Regions from separate parts of the Sporosarcina koreensis genome, predicted to be linked through region 1. Evidence: a T-box and tRNA genes for the amino acid it is inferred to sense, from the RefSeq annotation. Region 1 holds a T-box; the other holds one or more tRNA genes.
The links. A T-box is a leader RNA that pairs with one kind of tRNA and senses whether it is charged. The one in region 1 lies ahead of metG (methionine--tRNA ligase), so its partner is inferred to be a tRNA-Met.
Positions count from the first base shown of each region.

Region 2: it encodes a tRNA-Met, which carries the amino acid that the T-box ahead of metG (methionine--tRNA ligase) is inferred to sense. The anticodon was not compared.

Region 1 covers NZ_JBHSNP010000029.1:419,723-428,356, reverse strand. Annotated here, with positions in the region: gene metG (methionine--tRNA ligase) at 1-1,097, opposite strand, end outside; T-box leader at 1,292-1,551, opposite strand; gene ACFPTP_RS17885 (hypothetical protein) at 1,605-1,787, opposite strand; gene ACFPTP_RS17880 (response regulator transcription factor) at 2,429-3,118, shown strand; gene ACFPTP_RS17875 (hypothetical protein) at 3,096-3,275, shown strand; gene ACFPTP_RS17870 (sensor histidine kinase) at 3,275-5,482, shown strand; gene ACFPTP_RS17865 (potassium channel family protein) at 5,611-6,645, shown strand; gene ACFPTP_RS17860 (CPBP family intramembrane glutamic endopeptidase) at 6,614-7,264, opposite strand; gene ACFPTP_RS17855 (hypothetical protein) at 7,439-7,774, shown strand; gene ACFPTP_RS17850 (DinB family protein) at 7,852-8,316, shown strand; gene ACFPTP_RS17845 (TetR/AcrR family transcriptional regulator) at 8,369-8,634, opposite strand, start outside.
Region 2 covers NZ_JBHSNP010000006.1:10,837-19,470, reverse strand. Annotated here, with positions in the region: gene ACFPTP_RS02910 (S1 domain-containing RNA-binding protein) at 79-498, shown strand; gene ACFPTP_RS02905 (DinB family protein) at 638-1,081, shown strand; tRNA gene ACFPTP_RS02900 (tRNA-Met) at 1,285-1,358, opposite strand; gene ACFPTP_RS02895 (SpoIIE family protein phosphatase) at 1,554-3,965, shown strand; gene tilS (tRNA lysidine(34) synthetase TilS) at 4,007-5,392, shown strand; gene hpt (hypoxanthine phosphoribosyltransferase) at 5,422-5,964, shown strand; gene ftsH (ATP-dependent zinc metalloprotease FtsH) at 6,189-8,207, shown strand; gene ACFPTP_RS02875 (type III pantothenate kinase) at 8,341-8,634, shown strand, end outside.

The DNA.
Region 1 (8,634 bases):
TGATAACGTTCCAAAATATCCGGCACCCATACCGCCCAGTTCTGGCTCGTCGACAATTTCCGCTTCTCCAATGTCAAATATTCATTGGAAATGACACGAGTCGGCAATGCGTACTCTTTCCCGATTCCCATAAGAATCGCGGGCCAAATGATCGTATGGAAAGGGATGTTGTCTTTGCCGTGCACATAGTAGGAGACCGTATCTTCATTCCAAAACTCCACGAAATCAACACGGTTCAAAGCGGCCCATTCCTGGCTCGCGGAATAATAGCCCGTCACTGCCTCAATCCACACATACACTTTCTTATCCTCATAGCCTCTTACAGGAATACCGACACCATTCGCCAAATCCCTGGAGGCGGCTCGATCACGGAGTCCTTCCCGTAAATAGCGCTCGGATTGATGAATCGCATTTTCACGCCATCTTCCTTCGGTCTTCGCTGCACCGACATACTTCTCAAGTTCCTCTTGGAAAGCACTTAATTTGAAATAAAAATGCTCCGTTTTCCGCACAGTCGGTTCATTTCCACAAAGCTTGCACGTGCGCTCCGACAATTCAAGTGGATCTAAAATCGAGCCACAATTGTCGCATTGATCGCCGCGTGCCCGACTTTCGCAATGCGGACAAATTCCCTCGACGAATCGGTCGGGAAGAAAACGCTCGTCAACCTCGCAATACGTCTGTTCCACTTCCTTTTTGAAAATAAAACCGCGGTCCAATAACGTTAAAAATACATTACGGACGACTTGATGGTGAAACCTTCCGTCTGTTCGCGTGTAAATGTCATACGAGAATCCCAGTCTTGAAAAGCAAACGATGAATTCCGTATGGTAACGGTCCGCGATTTCCTTAACAGATACTCCTTCGGCATTCGCCCGGATCGAAATAGGCGTACCGTTGCAATCACTTCCCGAAGCGTAAAGTACCTTCTCGCCTTTCAACCGGTAATACCTCGCCAAAATATCCCCCGGCAGCAATGCCGTGATATGCCCAAGATGCAGCGACCCATTTGCATACGGCCAAGCTCCTCCGATAAAAACTGACATGTTCGACTCCCCCTTAGTTTTTGATCGCCTTCTACTCCATTGATTGGAGATGAAGGCTAGATTTGAAGTAGGTTTAAAGTCCCGAAATGCGCATAATCCATCAAAAGTTGCGCATAACTCTGCTGAAATGCCTCATAACTATGCTGAAAGTGCGCATAACTCCTACAAAATTCCTCAAAACCGGTATAAATTTGCGCAAAACTTTCTTGAGAAAATAAAAAACCCCGCCCCTATCGATAAAAACCGATAAGGACGGGGTCTATCACCCGTGGTACCACCTTACTTCGCAAGCAGCTCACACTGATTGCCTCCAAAAGTACGCGCCAAAAAAGCGTTATACTTTGACGTGGATAACAAGCGCCAAAACTCGTCGCATCCTACTAGTCAAAAGACGTTCAGCGCGCGGCTCAAGGATCATGTTCAAAAGTTTTGTCCGCTTCATTTCCACCGTCAGAAGCTCTCTATGCGACATCCGCTTTTTACTTTTCCCTCTCATTGCCTTTAGTAAGATGTAGTTGAAATGATTATAGTCGTTTGATTCAGAGAAATCAATAGTGTCTACCAATTTGTCGGCGGACGGTCTTTGTCATATTTTTCTCTTTTCGTATTGTTTTTATTTTTCACGTTGTCATTCTTCCCGATTACACCCATATCATCAGGGCTAATATCGAATCCATACCCGAATTCCTCACGATCCAGCGTATTGCCTTTTTTGATTTTCTTTTTCTTCTCATTCGCCAAGTCGATTCACCTCCCGATATATGGGAAGGATGGACATTTTGGTTTGATTTATAACAAGTGGGAGAAAAGCAGATCTCCCTTAGGGAATAAGTCTACCAAAAGCACAGACTTCAGGCAGTTTATCACCGACTCTCAAGCATTTATCACCGTCTTGTCCGATTTTATCACCGACTCTTAGGCATTTATCACTGACTTATACCGATTTATCACCGCTTCGATGCAATTTGAGGGATTTCCATGGCAGTCTCCATGCATTTTCCGCGAATGCAACAGCTTACCACCGACTTGCAAGGGTTTACCACCGATTTGCAAGAGTTTACCACCGAATCTCGGGACTTTACCACCGATTCTCCCCGGTTTACCACCGCTGCGCCACATTTCAAGCGATTTCCAGGACGACTTGCGAACAAATCCATCGATTTTGAAGTCGGCAAAAGTTTATCACCACTTAGACGACCGTTATCACCACTTAGACGCACTTTATCACCACTCACACCGACTTTAACACCACTCAACCATTATCAGACATAAATCTTAAGCCAACGAACCACCATCTTAAGAATTTCTTCATAATTCCCCTCATCGAATGTTAAGATTTAACCACTACAATTGGTATCATAGAGGAAAGTGAGGTGCGGATGATGGCGAAGTTCACAGTTCTCGTGGCGGATGATGATAAGGAGATCCGCGATGGGATCGAAATTTATTTGAAAAATGAAGGATACGACGTGTTGAAGGCAGCGGATGGGAAAGAGGCGCTTGATTTGATTCAAACGAATGAAGTCCATCTGCTCATCCTCGACATTATGATGCCGAATATGGATGGGATTACGGCGACGTTCAAAATCCGGGAGGCGCAGAACATTCCGATCATCATGCTCAGCGCGAAGGCGGAGGATACGGATAAGATCCATGGTCTGTCGGTCGGAGCAGATGATTATGTAACGAAGCCGTTCCACCCGCTTGAATTGATGGCGCGCGTCAAGTCACAGCTGCGTCGGTATGTCCAGTTCGGTACATACGAAGGCCAGAAAAAGATTGAGATTGACGGGTTGGCGCTCGATGAAGATGCGAAAGAGTTATCGGTTGATGGGAAACCGGTGAAGCTGACGCCGATTGAATATAAGATTACGGAATTGCTTATGAAAAATGCGGGGCGTGTGTTTTCGATAAATGAAATTTACGAACGTGTATGGAATGAAGAAGCGTACAATGCGGAAAATATCGTGGCGGTCCACATCCGTAAAATTCGCGAAAAAATTGAAGCGGACCCGAAAAATCCGCGATATGTAAAGGTGGTGTGGGGCATTGGTTACAAAATCGAGAAGTGATTGGGGCGTCGTCTTTTCGGTATTCTCCATCTGTATCGCCATGGTCAGCATCGGTTATTGCTTCCCGCACATCCTTGATATGATCGAAAGTGGATGGGAACGATCAACAAGGGCTATCGCATATTTTTCACGCATCATTAGAGGGGGCACGGCCTGATGAAAAATAAAGCACTTCTATTAGTATGGTCCGCGCTTGTTACAATTGTGCTGCTTGCCAGCCTTACATTTGCAAGACAGGGGACGGGTTTGATTGGAAAGGATTTTTCCGATTCGAATGATATGAAATGGCAGTTAGACGAGTTTTACGATGTAATCGGTCCTTCCGTTCTAAATCCGATCAACATAGAAGAGGCGAAGAAGAAAATTACGGTATCCGACGATGAAATCGAGAGACATCGGTACCGATATGGGACACTGGCAGACCAGCTTTCCAATATCCACGACCAATATGCACAGAGAATAGCTGATGCGAAAGATGCTGGAAATGAATTATTGCAAAGCTCTCTGATTGAAGAACGGGATATGAAATTGGAGGATATCCGAAAGAACTTTGAGCAAGATGGCCATGTAGAGGCGAAAATCCGTAAAGGGAAAGAAAAGGTTTTAGAGAATTATTTGAATGAAGTTAAAAATAAAACCTATTCATTACATGTTGCTTATAAATTAAAGAATGTCGAAACTGGCGAGACGTTTTCTAAAGGTGATATTTCGAAACCTGCTGTCTATAAAAAGAATTTCAATGCAAATAGTAATTACTTTAAGGCGAGCTCATTACCGGGACGCTATTCGGAATGGACAACGACATACGTTAAATATTATGAAGATGATTATGTGTCCGATGAAGAAATAACTGCCATGGCAAACCCTGTGCAATCCTTTGAAGGTGTTGTCATTGTTCCTAAGGCGGCCTTTGAGAAGGGCGGCGCTTTATATGCACAATACAAGGATTTCAACAGAGGGAAATATGGCATGTATGCCTTTTGGGCTCTTGGCTTACTAGCACTCATTGCCTTATTAACTGTTATGAAGTTTCGGAAGGAATGGGTGACAGGAACACCGATTGCTGATTGGTATTCTGATGTGAAAATCGATGTAAAAGCAGCGGCATTTTTCATGTCAGCGCTAATTTTAGTAGAATCCATCAACAGCAAGTCCTACAATCTGCTGAACTTCTTTATGCAACAAAGACTGGAAAGTTGGGTTATTTGGCTGGGCACCATCTTTTTTGGAGGCGTCCTCATGACAGCCTTGCTTGCATTCCAGCTTGTGAACAGTGTGGAGCGATGGAAGCGGGAAGGTATGTTTGCGAAGGATGTGAAAAACAGTTTCACGCTCCAGTTCTTAAGGGCAATCCGTGAGATGTTCTTGAAGAGATCGATCGGCGTTCAATCATTTATCCTGCTTATCGGATTCTTCCTTGCGGGTATAGGATTTGTCGGAGGATTCATAGCGCCGTTTTTATTTGTCGTCTATATTGCTTGCGTCCTATTTCTTGGCTTGCCAGCGCTTTATGTTTTCATTCGGCGTTCCGCGTACTTAAACCGAATCATCGTTGCGACAGAACAAATGGCTTCCGGACGTTTGAATGAAGACATCAAAATCGAAGGCCGTTCACCACTCGCGGATCACGCGAAAAACTTGAACAATCTTCGAGAAGGCGTACGGGTTTCCATGAGCGAGCAGGCGAAAAGCGAGCGGCTGAAAACGGAATTGATCACGAATGTGAGCCATGACCTGCGAACGCCGTTGACGTCGATCATTACGTACACCGACCTTTTAAAAGATGAAACGATCACACCGGAAGAACGCGCGAAATATGTCGATATATTGGATAAGAAATCGCAAAGACTGAAGACGCTCATCGAGGATTTATTCGAAGTGTCGAAAATGGCAAGCGGCAATCTGGAACTGCACAAGCAGCGTGTCGATTTGACGCAATTGCTCCAGCAAGCACTTGCTGAACATGCTGAAGAAATCGCAGAATCGGGGCTCGATTTCAGGACGACATTCCCTGAAGATATGCTTATCGCCTACGTAGACGGCCAAAGATGGTGGCGCGTACTTGATAACCTGATCGTCAATGCAATCAAATACTCATTGCCGGGAACTCGTGTATACGTAACACTGCGTAAAGTAGGGGAGTCTGCAGAATTTGTCGTGAAAAATATTACGAAATACGAGCTTGGTGAAAATGTCGATGAACTGTTCGAGCGTTTCAAGCGTGCAGACACATCGCGACATACCGACGGCTCAGGACTCGGTTTAGCCATCGCACAATCAATCGTCGACATGCACGGCGGAAGGATGAAAATCGATCTGGACGGCGATCTGTTCAAAGTGACAGTATCCGTGCTGACAAAATAAAAAATCCGCATGCAATGCCGGGAAAATTGGCAGGCATGCGTTTTTTTGTTTGTGGGCATCGAAGAAGGTTTACAACCGACCAAGCAAAGGAATACAGATAGAAAAACTTTTGTGCGGAGGTGACCGGTTTGTATAGCCGATGGATGGATTTGGATAGGCGATATAAGCGGGTCATTTTTTTGATCGGCATAACGGTGCTTCTGCTCGTTGTGGCGACGACCGGGTTTATGTATTTTGAAGATTTATCACCTTTCAATGCCTTTTGGATGACAATCATTTCGGTCATGACGATCGGCTATGGGGACATTTATCCGACGACGCAGGAAGGCCGGTGGTTTGCACTCTTTCTCGTGCCGCTAGGAGCAGGAATTGTGACGTACGCATTAGGAGTCGGTGCTTCTTATTTTATCGAGCAGCAATTATCGAATAGGGTGTGGGTGAGAAGGATGGAAAAACAAATTGCCAATTTGAACGATCATATCGTCATTTGCGGTTTTGGTCGCGTCGGAAGACAAGTGTATAAGCAGCTGAAAGAGGAAGGCGTTCAGATATTATTCATTCACGAAAATGAAAGTGATCTACTGGAAGTCGTCGAACCAGGCACTCTAAGAATCATCGGCGATCCGACTGACAAAGCCATCTTGCTGCAGGCGCGTGTCGGTCAAGCCCGCGCCTTGATCACTGCCCTCTCCAATGATGCCGACAATGTGTTCATCACGTTGACTGCGAAAAGCATCAATGAGGACATTGTCATCGCAGCGCGTGCCGAACGGGATGACTCGGAAGACATATTGGAAAAAGCGGGTGCCACGAGCGTCATCAATCCTTCCGTCATTGGAGGAAGGGAGTTGGCGATGTCTGTCATGAAACCGAACGGCACGGACTTCATCAATGATTTGATCCGTTCGGAGAAAAAAGAGTTCATGGTAGGGGAAGTCGCCCTGGATCATTCGGAACCGTTAATCGGCATGACAATCGAGGACGCGAACCTGCAGAAGCACTTTGAAATCACCCTCGTCGCGATTTTACGGAATGAAGAACTGCTTAGCAATCTGGATCTAAGTGAAAAATTCCAGCGGGGAGATACGCTGATCGTCATCGGCAATCCGAAAAAAATTGAGCACTTCCGTGTCAATAAAAATAAAGGATATACACCCCGATAAGTAATATGCCGAGATCCGCAAACATATGGATGATCCAAGACGGCAGGATCGTGCGGCATTTTTCATTCACAAGCTGAAAAATCAGCCCGCCTGCCCAAAGCCCGCCAACCGCAAGCAATAGAATCGGCAATGTGAACCATGGCAGGAAAATCGCGATATGGTAAATGGAGAAAAAGAACGGCGGTAGGATGAAACGTATTTTTGACTCGCCGAATAAGCTTGGCAACAATCCGCGAAAAAAGAATTCCTCAATGACCGAGTTTCCAAGTAAAATGTAAAGTGCGATGAACGGAAAAACGGCAGGGGTGATGCCGGATTGCAACAAGTCGTCACGCAAGGAAGCGATGTCGATATGCGGTTGCAATAAAAGGAATGCACCAATGATAAGCGCCATGATTGATATTCCTAAAATGAAGGCGAGTCGAATGCTCTTTCGATCAGCTTTCCGAAACCGGAGAAATGGAAACCTTGTCGCACGGAAAAGCATCAAAGGGATTGCGAGAAATAGTATGACCTTTGCGACCGTTTTGACTCCATACGTCACACCGACACTTTGCTCAATCCAAAGCAATAGTAAAATGCTCAAAATAGGAAAGACAGCTCCGAACCATTTCTGCATATCATCACCCCGCGATTTCTATGTTACTTTGACGAAACTAATAGTCTGATGTTCCCTTTGCAAATTATTTCGAAAAAAGAGGTTTGGGCTTAAGTATCGAAGGGTATAGATAAAAACCACCTCTCGCCACGCGCGGGATTTACGTGTTTGATGAGAGAAAAAGGAGGAATCCATATGACGATCGTTGATGGTAAATATCCGAATAAAAAGGACTTGGAACCGAAGATCCTACACCCTGGAAAAGGGGTCGGGCCAACGTATGAACTGCCTTTGGCGGATCCTGCCGACTCGAACTGGACAAATGAATTCCGCAAAAACGCACAAGATAGAACAGGCATGGATGACCCATCCGCTTATAGTAAAAATAAGCCGCTAGTCAATGAACTCCAAGTGATGGAAAATGAGGTGCCTGTAAGAATGCAGGCGAGCGAAAATCGGGAATTCAACAGCGAGACCCGTGAAAAATGGAACAACCAGAAAAGAAATGACAAGCCCATAGATCTAGCATAAGCGGACTCCTGACAGCGGACGTCCGCTTTTCCTTTTTCATTGCCCTCTAGTATGATGAAGAAAAGGGGGAATGGGAAATGGCGACAATCGAACAGTTGAAATTTGCAAGGATGTATACGATGGGGCGTTTAGCTAAGGCGAAGGAAGATGCATGGGACAAACAGCAGGCCGGATTCAATAATACGATCCGATGGAACGCCGGGCATATTTATATTTCATTGGAACAATTCGCAGCAAAGGCTTTGCCATCTTTTGAGCCGAAGCACAATGAGTGGGATGCGTTTTTCACGATGGGAACGAGCCCGGCGAAATGGGAAGGTCAGGCTCCTTCGAAAGAGGAAGTGCTTGTCGCACTTCAAGAGCAGTTGCCGCGCGTCCTACAAGCATTAGAAGGGAATCTCGACCAAGTGCTAGCTGAACCGCTCAAAATTGGTGATATGTTGACGATGGGGACAGTCGACGCGGTCATGCAGTTCTCTTTGTGGCATGAAGGCGTGCACGCAGGCGTCATCCATGGATTGAACCGTGCGATTGGAGAATGAATAAAGATTAAAACGCTTTGGTAGCTTGAAATAGCTATCAAAGCGTTTTTGCTTACTTTATTCCAAAATGCCTCCGCAATATATAAGCGGTCCATTTACAATGTGGATGGCGCTGGATATTTTCCAATAATCCCTTTATGATTGCCGGATGCAACGACGGTGCCAATAGCTCCTGCCTCAATAGCATCAACGAGTCTTTTTCGGTTGACTCCTCCATGTCCACAATGTTCTTCTCAACGATTTCAACAATCTGCCCCAGTGAATACTCTTCATCCAAAGGCTGATCGAGTGCTTGGATCAGTTCGTCGGAAATGAAGG
Region 2 (8,634 bases), on a different contig from region 1:
TGCACTTGCAGGACTCGCCATATGGTAAAAGGCATCTGAAAAGAGGCCGTTTAAATCTTAAGGAGGAGCATTTTTTTTATGTCAATTGAAGTAGGCAGCAAGTTACAGGGGAAAGTTACAGGGATCACAAACTTCGGTGCGTTCGTCGAACTGCCGAACGGTTCAACTGGTCTGGTCCATATTAGTGAAGTAGCGGACAATTATGTGAAGGATATCAATGACCACCTAAAAGTAGGCGATATGGTTGAAGTGAAAGTGATGAATGTCGGCACTGACGGAAAAATCGGGTTATCGATCAGAAAAGCGAAACCGGAAGCTGAACGTCCTCAACGCCCTCAACGTCCTCGTCACAGCGGTGGCCGTCCTAGCCATAATGACCGTCCAGAGAATTTTGAGCAAAAGATGGCGAAATTCATGAAAGACAGTGAAGAGCGCCTTTCAACTTTGAAAAGAGCAACAGAATCTAAACGCGGTGGCCGTGGCGCAAGAAGAGGGTAACTTGCTGGCTGTTTCAATTAGTGGAAATGAATCTCTTATGAGCGATCTGGCATCTATTTAAGATGTCGGGTCGTTTTTTTGTGTAAAGGATTTCAACCTGTAGCTGCCGAATAATTAATGAAAAGGGGGCTGAATTGGAATGAATGAAATCTTGGGCAATCTTAGAAAGTACTTGGAATGGGCGGAGTCGCTCCATTCAATGACCGAACAACAGGCGGATACACCTTATCAAGAGGGAAAATGGACGCCGAAGGAAATTCTTATGCATATGGCGGAGTGGGATCGATTCACTTTGGAGCATCGGCTTCACCGTTTGAAAGAATCAGAGAAGCTTGAGGATGTAGAGTGGGGACCATTCAATGAGCAAGCTGCGAAACTTTCAAAACAATATTCTTTTGATGAAGTGATTGCATTGGCAAAGCAGTATCGGCAGCAGATTATTGAATGGCTTGAAGGCTTGGATGAAGCGGAATGGACGAAACCATTTAACATCGGCGAGCATGTTTTGACATTGGAGGATTATTTCTCGGATTTTGTTTGGCATGATTCGCATCATAAGGAACAAATCGAGTCGATTCGATAAGAAGAGAAGAACGTTTTTGATTTATGCGCGTCTGCGGGGATTTATGCGTTTTTGGAAAGAGTTATGCGTGAGTTTCCTGTTTTATGCGTGATTCAGCAAGGTTATGCGTAAGTTTTCCGTTTTATGCGTGATTCCAGCGATTTATGCGTTTTTGGGTATAAAAAAAGCGGCCAGTCTGAAGACTGGCCGCTTTCCTTTAGTTATAGCGGCGGAGGGGGTCGAACCCACGACCTTTCGGGTATGAACCGAACGCTCTAGCCAGCTGAGCTACGCCGCCATGTTGTTCAAATGAATCCGAACGACAATAACCATAATACAACGGTCGACGGAGTGTGTCAACCTTTCGTTGTAAAATAGAAAAACGCTTCGGAAGAAGTCGAAATATTTCTAGATCACTTTGTCAGGAACAGACAAATTCTTTGGCTTGACCTATGTATACTCAGGGACAAGTAGACATAGGGGGAATGTGGAGATGAAGATGATAGGCAATCTTGAAAGACCGGTAGGCCAGCAGATTCGTCATGTGTTCAGCGCGGTGGGCAAGCGGAAGATGTATGTTTTGATGGCGGCATTCTTTTTACTAAGTACGTTTTTCTTGTCGCAAGCTGTTCTATTTAACGCGGCGGTTCCTTTTTTTCTGCCAATATGGGCATTGGCACAAATGCGATTCAGGAATCATCTCATCTATGTATTCATCGGGGGAATTGCGGGAGGGGCTTTTTTAGGGCTTGGACAAGCGGTGATCCATTTATTGCAGCTGCTGTTGTTCAATGTGGTGAGCAAGCATCCGCTTATGCGAAAGTCGATTCCTTTGACGGTCGCAGGGACGATCATTGTCGTCCAAGTTCTTTGGCAGTTTGTTATGAATAGCGGGCATACGCCTGTCGAAGTGCAGTTGTCGATCGGTTTCGAAGCAGTCCTTGCTTTGTTCATGACGTTTTTCCTGTTTGTTGCATTTCCTCATCGGGAGCGCATTTTCTTCGGTCAATGGTCTCCGGAGCGTCTCGGGGCTGTTTGCATTGTCGGCATCATGGCGACAACGGGAATGGGCAATCTGATGGTCGGTCCGATTTCGATTTCGGGATTGCTTCTTCATTTCACCATTTTGTTGGCAGCGCTTGCAGGCGGTCTCCCTTTTTCCACGACAATTGCGATGATGATCGCGGCGATTGCGGGAGTCGCTGAGTTATCGTTCACTGGGATGATGGCCGTGTATGGCATGACGGGGTTTTTCGCAGGCGCTTTCAAACGCCTTGGGAAGTTGGGTATTGCGACAGGCGGCTTTGCGGTATCCGTTTTCTTCTTCTTATATGATTTTACCTTGCCGCTTGATACGTCCCATTTCTTGACGATCGGCCTGGCGACATTCCTGTTTTTCTTCGTCCCCACGAAGAAAGTGGAACCGATCAGCCGGATGATCACGCCCAGCGGTCAACAAGATATTTCGGTGAAGAGGCAGCAATGGTTAACCGATCGTCTTGATGAGCAATTGTCCGATTTTCAGCAGTTTGCTGAATTCATGTCCAATCTCGTCAATGATCGTTTCGCTTCGGATGATGGGAATGCTGCTCAGAACATCCCGTCAATCTGCCAGTCCTGTTTCAGATATTCGAAGTGTTGGGAGGGGAATGAAGAAGGGATGGCCCGTCTTCTTTATGAATGGGAAGGGACGTATTCCGCAACGAAGAAGGCGGCACGCCATCGTGTCGAGGAACGAATTAAATATAAATGCATCCGCTCTTCAGGTTTGATTTCCGAACTTGAGGAATCAGCTTCCAATCATCTGTTAATGGGGCAGCTGCAGCACGGTCGGAAAATGCTCGCATTGCAGTTAAGGGATATGAGCAATCATTTGGAGAAAATCATGAATGACATAAAAGGGGAGTTGACGGTTAACCATCTTGCAGAAGAGGAATTGGGGAAGCATTTGCAATCTCAAGGAATCGAATATTATCAGATCGACATTTTATCTGAGGAGAAGGGTGCCTACCGGATCGTTATTTCAACTCCGGAAAGGCGTTCCGATTTCGAGACGGATACGACTGTGGCGGAACGTCTCATATTACCATTATTAGAGGAGGTCTATCGGGAGCCGTTTAAAGTGGAGAAGACTGCTGTGCTGCAAGATCCTTTCCCGCATATTCAAATTATGTTCTGCTCGGCTGTCCGCTTTTCATTGGAATACGGAATTGTGGCAACGGCAGGGGGAGGGGCGTTCCATGCGGGCGACGCCTATGAAGTGTTTCCGATTCACGACGGCCTCACCGCTGTACTACTGTCGGACGGAATGGGGCATGATATGAATGCCTATCGGGAAAGCCGGAAAGTGATACGTCTTATGCGGGAATGCCTGGACCGGAAGATGGATCCAGAAACAGCGATGCACACGTTGCATTACATGATGTCGTTGAACGGGCTTGATGATATGTACGCAACACTTGATTTGGCGTTACTTGACTTGCAGGACGGACGGCTCTGGTCCTGGAAGGCGGGTTCGATGAGCACCTATATAAAAAGAGGCCAGGATTTCCTACGGCTTGACAGCAAATCGGTTCCTGTCGGATTCCTCCCGTCGTTTTCCGTGGAAGCGACAAATGAGGAATTAAAATCGGGTGACGTTATCGTCATGTTGACAGATGGCGTATTCAACGGATCGGTAACGATTGAAAAGCAGGAAGACGCGATCTATGGAATATTGGAAAAGTACGAGCACCTGTCCAGCGAGCCATTGGCCGACCGTATTATGTCTGAAATGGAAAGGAAATTCGGCATTGTTGCGGATGACCGAACTGTGCTCGTAATGAAAGTTGAACACGTTTTACCGAAGTGGACGACAATAAAGCCCACAAATCGATTTATTTCCCGGGAAAAAGTTATGGGGTAGAATAGGAGGAAATGATAAGAGAACAGACGGAGGGGCGCAACATGAACGTGTTTGAAAGGAAGATCCTTGATTTTATTCAAAAAGAGGTATTGCTGTCATCGGGCCATCGGGTACTTGTCGCATGCTCCGGCGGGTTGGATTCGGTCGCACTTTTGCTCTTTCTGGCAAGTATCCGCGAAAGACTGCGGATTGAAGTGGCTGCCGCCCATGTCGACCATATGCTTCGTGGAAAAGAGTCCTCAGATGATGGCAAGTTTGTGCTAGCGTTATGTGAAAAGCTCGGAATTCCTTTTTTCGGTGGTAATGTGCCTGTCCCCTTTATTTTAAATATGGAAGGCGGTAATATGCAGGACGTCTGCAGGACCGGGAGATATGCTTTTTTCAATGAAGTGATGCAGGCGGAAGGCTATGACATTCTGGCAACCGCCCATCACGCCGAAGACCAATTGGAGACAGTGCTCATGCAATTGTCCAAAGGGAGCGTCCCTCTTGGCGTCCCAGTGAGTCGGCCGTTCGCTGGAGGCACCGTCATCAGGCCGTTCCTGCCGGCAATGAAGGAAGAGCTACTTGCGTATGTAGAGGGGCAAGGAGCACAATTCAGGGAGGACCCGAGTAACGATAGCGACTCCTATTTGCGGAACCGGCTGCGCCATCATGTCGCACCCTTCATCTTGTCGGAAAATCCATCCGCGGCTCTGAATGTCGCCAAAATGACGATAGGCCTGCAAGAGGATGAAATGCTGTTGGACAGCCTTGCAAAAGAGCGTTTCGAGTCCATCGTTACGTTCACCAAAGACGGGCTTCCGACCTTTGCACTGGATCTGTTCAGAAGCATGCACACCGCTTTACAAAAGCGCTTCATTCCACTACTATTGAATTATCTATATTCCGGGGAAATCATACCTGTTGAATACAACACAGCCCTTTTGAATCAATTGCATCATCACTTGTCCGCAAGTGATGGAAATGTCACGGTCGACCTGCCGAAAGGGTACCGGTTTGTACGGGAATACGGCACTGTTTCGATTGTGAAAAATGAAGAAGTCCTTAGTTCTTCCATTCAGAGGTTGGAAAAAGGCGAATGGACAAGCTGGGGCGATATGCTGTTATATTGGGACGATGCGAATGGACATGATGGGGAAATTGCCGAAATGATGTATTTCGATCTACCTGATTCTAATTTGCCGCTTTACGTAAGAGGCCGAGAAGACGGGGACCGAATTATGCTTCCAGGCATGGCTCGGCCAAAGCGTTTGTCCAGATTGTTCATTGATGAAAAAATCGGCGCCGAAAAACGGCGAAAGCTGCCGGTTGTGACAACTGCGCACGGTGAAGTTTGCGCCATTCCTGGCGTACGATATGGCATCCAGTTCAGGAAACATAAAACGGAACGGGAAACGTACATATTCAAAATGAAGGAAAAGTGAAAATCTTAACGGAAAAGAGAGGGAACTCGATGTTGCAAAGAGATATTCAAGAAGTGCTCATCACAGAAGAAGAAATCCAAGAGAAAATAGCGGAATTGGGTGCCGTGCTCACGGAAGACTACCAGGATAAATTCCCGCTTGCGATCGGTGTCCTTAAGGGAGCTCTGCCGTTCATGAGCGATTTGATCAAACGGATCGATGCGTATATCGAATTGGATTTCATGGACGTATCCAGCTATGGAAATGCGACAGTGTCATCCGGAGAAGTGAAAATCGTCAAAGACTTGAATGCAAGTGTGGAAGGCCGCGACGTATTGATCATCGAAGACATCATTGATAGCGGTAAAACATTGAATTACTTAGTCGAACTTTTCAAATACCGGAAAGCGAAATCCATTAAAATCGTCACGTTGCTTGACAAACCAACGGGCCGAAAAGTGGATTTGAAAGCGGATTATGTCGGATTCCTTGTACCTGATGCATTTGTCGTCGGTTATGGGCTTGATTACGCAGAAAAATATAGGAACTTGCCTTATATCGGTGTATTGAAAAAGGAAATCTACTCTTTCTGAAAGCTTTTCAACAAACCTTTACGAGGGGCGATGGAAAGCTTTTTCCATATTCGACCGGAAGCCGGCATACTATCAGCCTCGGTCGTATAGCGTTCCGCGCATGTGGCTGAAGGAGAATTCCGTATTCTTCACCTTAGCAAGAAAGGCATTTCCTTTGTAGGTTGAATCTGTTATATGATAAGATTTACAATAGTTTTCTGTTGAAAGAAATGAGGAGGCTTGGGATGAATCGTATACTTCGATACTTTCTACTATACGGATTGATCTTCCTTGCAATTATGGGGATTTTCAGTTCACTAAATAATCCAAATCCGAAAACGAAAGAGATTCGGACGGATGAATTCTATACTGCTTTGGAAAAAGGCGAAATTGAATCGATTTCGTTTCAACCGGTCCGAGGTGTCTTGACTGTTGAAGGTACGATGAAGGGCTACGAAGAGGGTGAGAAATTCATCACAAACATCCTGTCAAACGATCCTTCTGTTATGGAGGAAATTCGTGTTGTCGGGAAAACAAACAACCCACAATTCAATGTCCAACAAGCACCTGAAACAAGTGCATGGGTAGCCTTCTTCACAGGATTGGTTCCATTCATTATTATCATCATCCTATTCTTCTTCCTATTGAATCAAGCGCAAGGCGGCGGTGGCGGCCGAGTCATGAATTTTGGAAAAAGTAAAGCGAAGCTCCATTCCGATGATCGCAAAAAAGTCAGATTCACAGACGTTGCGGGTGCGGATGAAGAGAAAGCCGAGCTTGAAGAAGTTGTGGATTTCTTGAAAGATTCTCGTAAGTTTGCTGAACTTGGAGCGCGTATTCCTAAAGGTATCCTTTTGGTTGGACCTCCTGGTACAGGTAAGACGCTTTTGGCACGTGCCGTTGCGGGCGAAGCCGGCGTGCCGTTCTTCTCGATTTCCGGTTCGGATTTCGTTGAAATGTTCGTCGGGGTCGGGGCCTCCCGTGTCCGCGACTTGTTTGAAAACGCGAAAAAAAATGCGCCATGTATCATCTTCATCGATGAAATTGACGCAGTCGGACGTCAACGGGGCGCTGGTCTCGGTGGCGGGCATGACGAGCGAGAGCAGACATTGAACCAGCTATTGGTTGAAATGGATGGTTTCGATGGAAACGAAGGGATCATCATCGTTGCCGCGACGAACCGTCCGGATATTCTAGACCCTGCACTTCTTCGCCCAGGACGATTCGACCGTCAGATCACTGTCGGCCGTCCGGATGTAAGAGGCCGTGAAGCGGTCCTTAAAGTGCATGCGCGCAACAAGCCGCTTGACGAATCGGTCAATATGAAAGCTTTGGCGCAACGCACTCCAGGATTCTCGGGTGCCGATCTAGAGAACTTGCTGAACGAAGCTGCATTAGTCGCAGCGAGACGCGGCAAGGCGAAAATCGACATGGCGGATATCGATGAAGCAACGGACCGCGTCATTGCGGGACCGGCTAAAACGAGCCGTGTCATTTCCGAAAAGGAAAGGAACATCGTCGCCTTCCACGAAGCGGGTCACGTCGTTGTCGGGCTTATGCTGGATGACGCTGAGATTGTTCATAAAGTGACGATCGTCCCTCGAGGCCAAGCCGGCGGTTATGCGGTCATGCTGCCGAAAGAGGACCGTTACTTCATGACGAAACCGGAACTTCTCGACAAAATCGCCGGACTCCTTGGAGGACGGGTGGCGGAAGAGGTCGTCCTTGGAGAAGTTTCAACAGGGGCGCATAATGACTTCCAACGCGCTACGGGAATTGCGCGTTCCATGGTGACGGAATACGGTATGAGCGATAAGCTCGGACCGATGCAATTCGGCCAGGCGCAAGGAGGCAATGTCTTCCTTGGAAGGGACTTCAATTCCGAACAGAATTACTCTGACTCGATTGCATATGAAATCGACCAGGAAATGCAGCGCATTATTAAGGATCAATATGAGCGCACAAAACAGATTCTGACGGAGAATCGAAACTTGCTCGACTTGATCGCAACGACGCTTCTTGAAGTGGAAACGTTGGATGCGGAGCAGATCAACCACTTGAAAGATCATGGCACGTTGCCGGAGCGTCCATATGAACAAAATGGAAATGGCTCACAAAAGAAATCGGATGATGCAGATGCTGAAAAAGACACTGTGCATTCGGATTCCACGGGCGCGCCTGCTGATCCATCCATCGGAGATCTGCCGAAGGATAATGGTGGAGATCAATCCCTTCCTCCAATCGATGAGCATCGAAGAGATTGACGTAACGCTGCAACTTGAAAGGTAACATTCCAGTCGACTGCTTTTTAAGGCAGTCGACTGTTTTTATTTCTATCCAATATGGTATGATGTTTTGGAAAAAGTGAAAATGACGAATGTTAGCGAGGAAAAGAAAATGATTCTAGTATTGGATACGGGAAATACGAATATCGTTCTTGGCGTTTATGATAAAGGAGAATTGAAGTACCATTGGCGCATGGAGACATATAGGCAAAGAACGGAAGATGAATATGCCATGTCCGTGAAAGCGCTTTTTACCCATGTCGGCCTCAAATTTGAAGATATCAACGGCATCATCATTTCCTCTGTCGTTCCGCCGGTCATGTTCCCGCTTGAACAGATGTGCAGGAAGTATTTCAACATACGTCCGCTCATCGTCGGTCCTGGCGTCAAAACAGGGTTGAATATA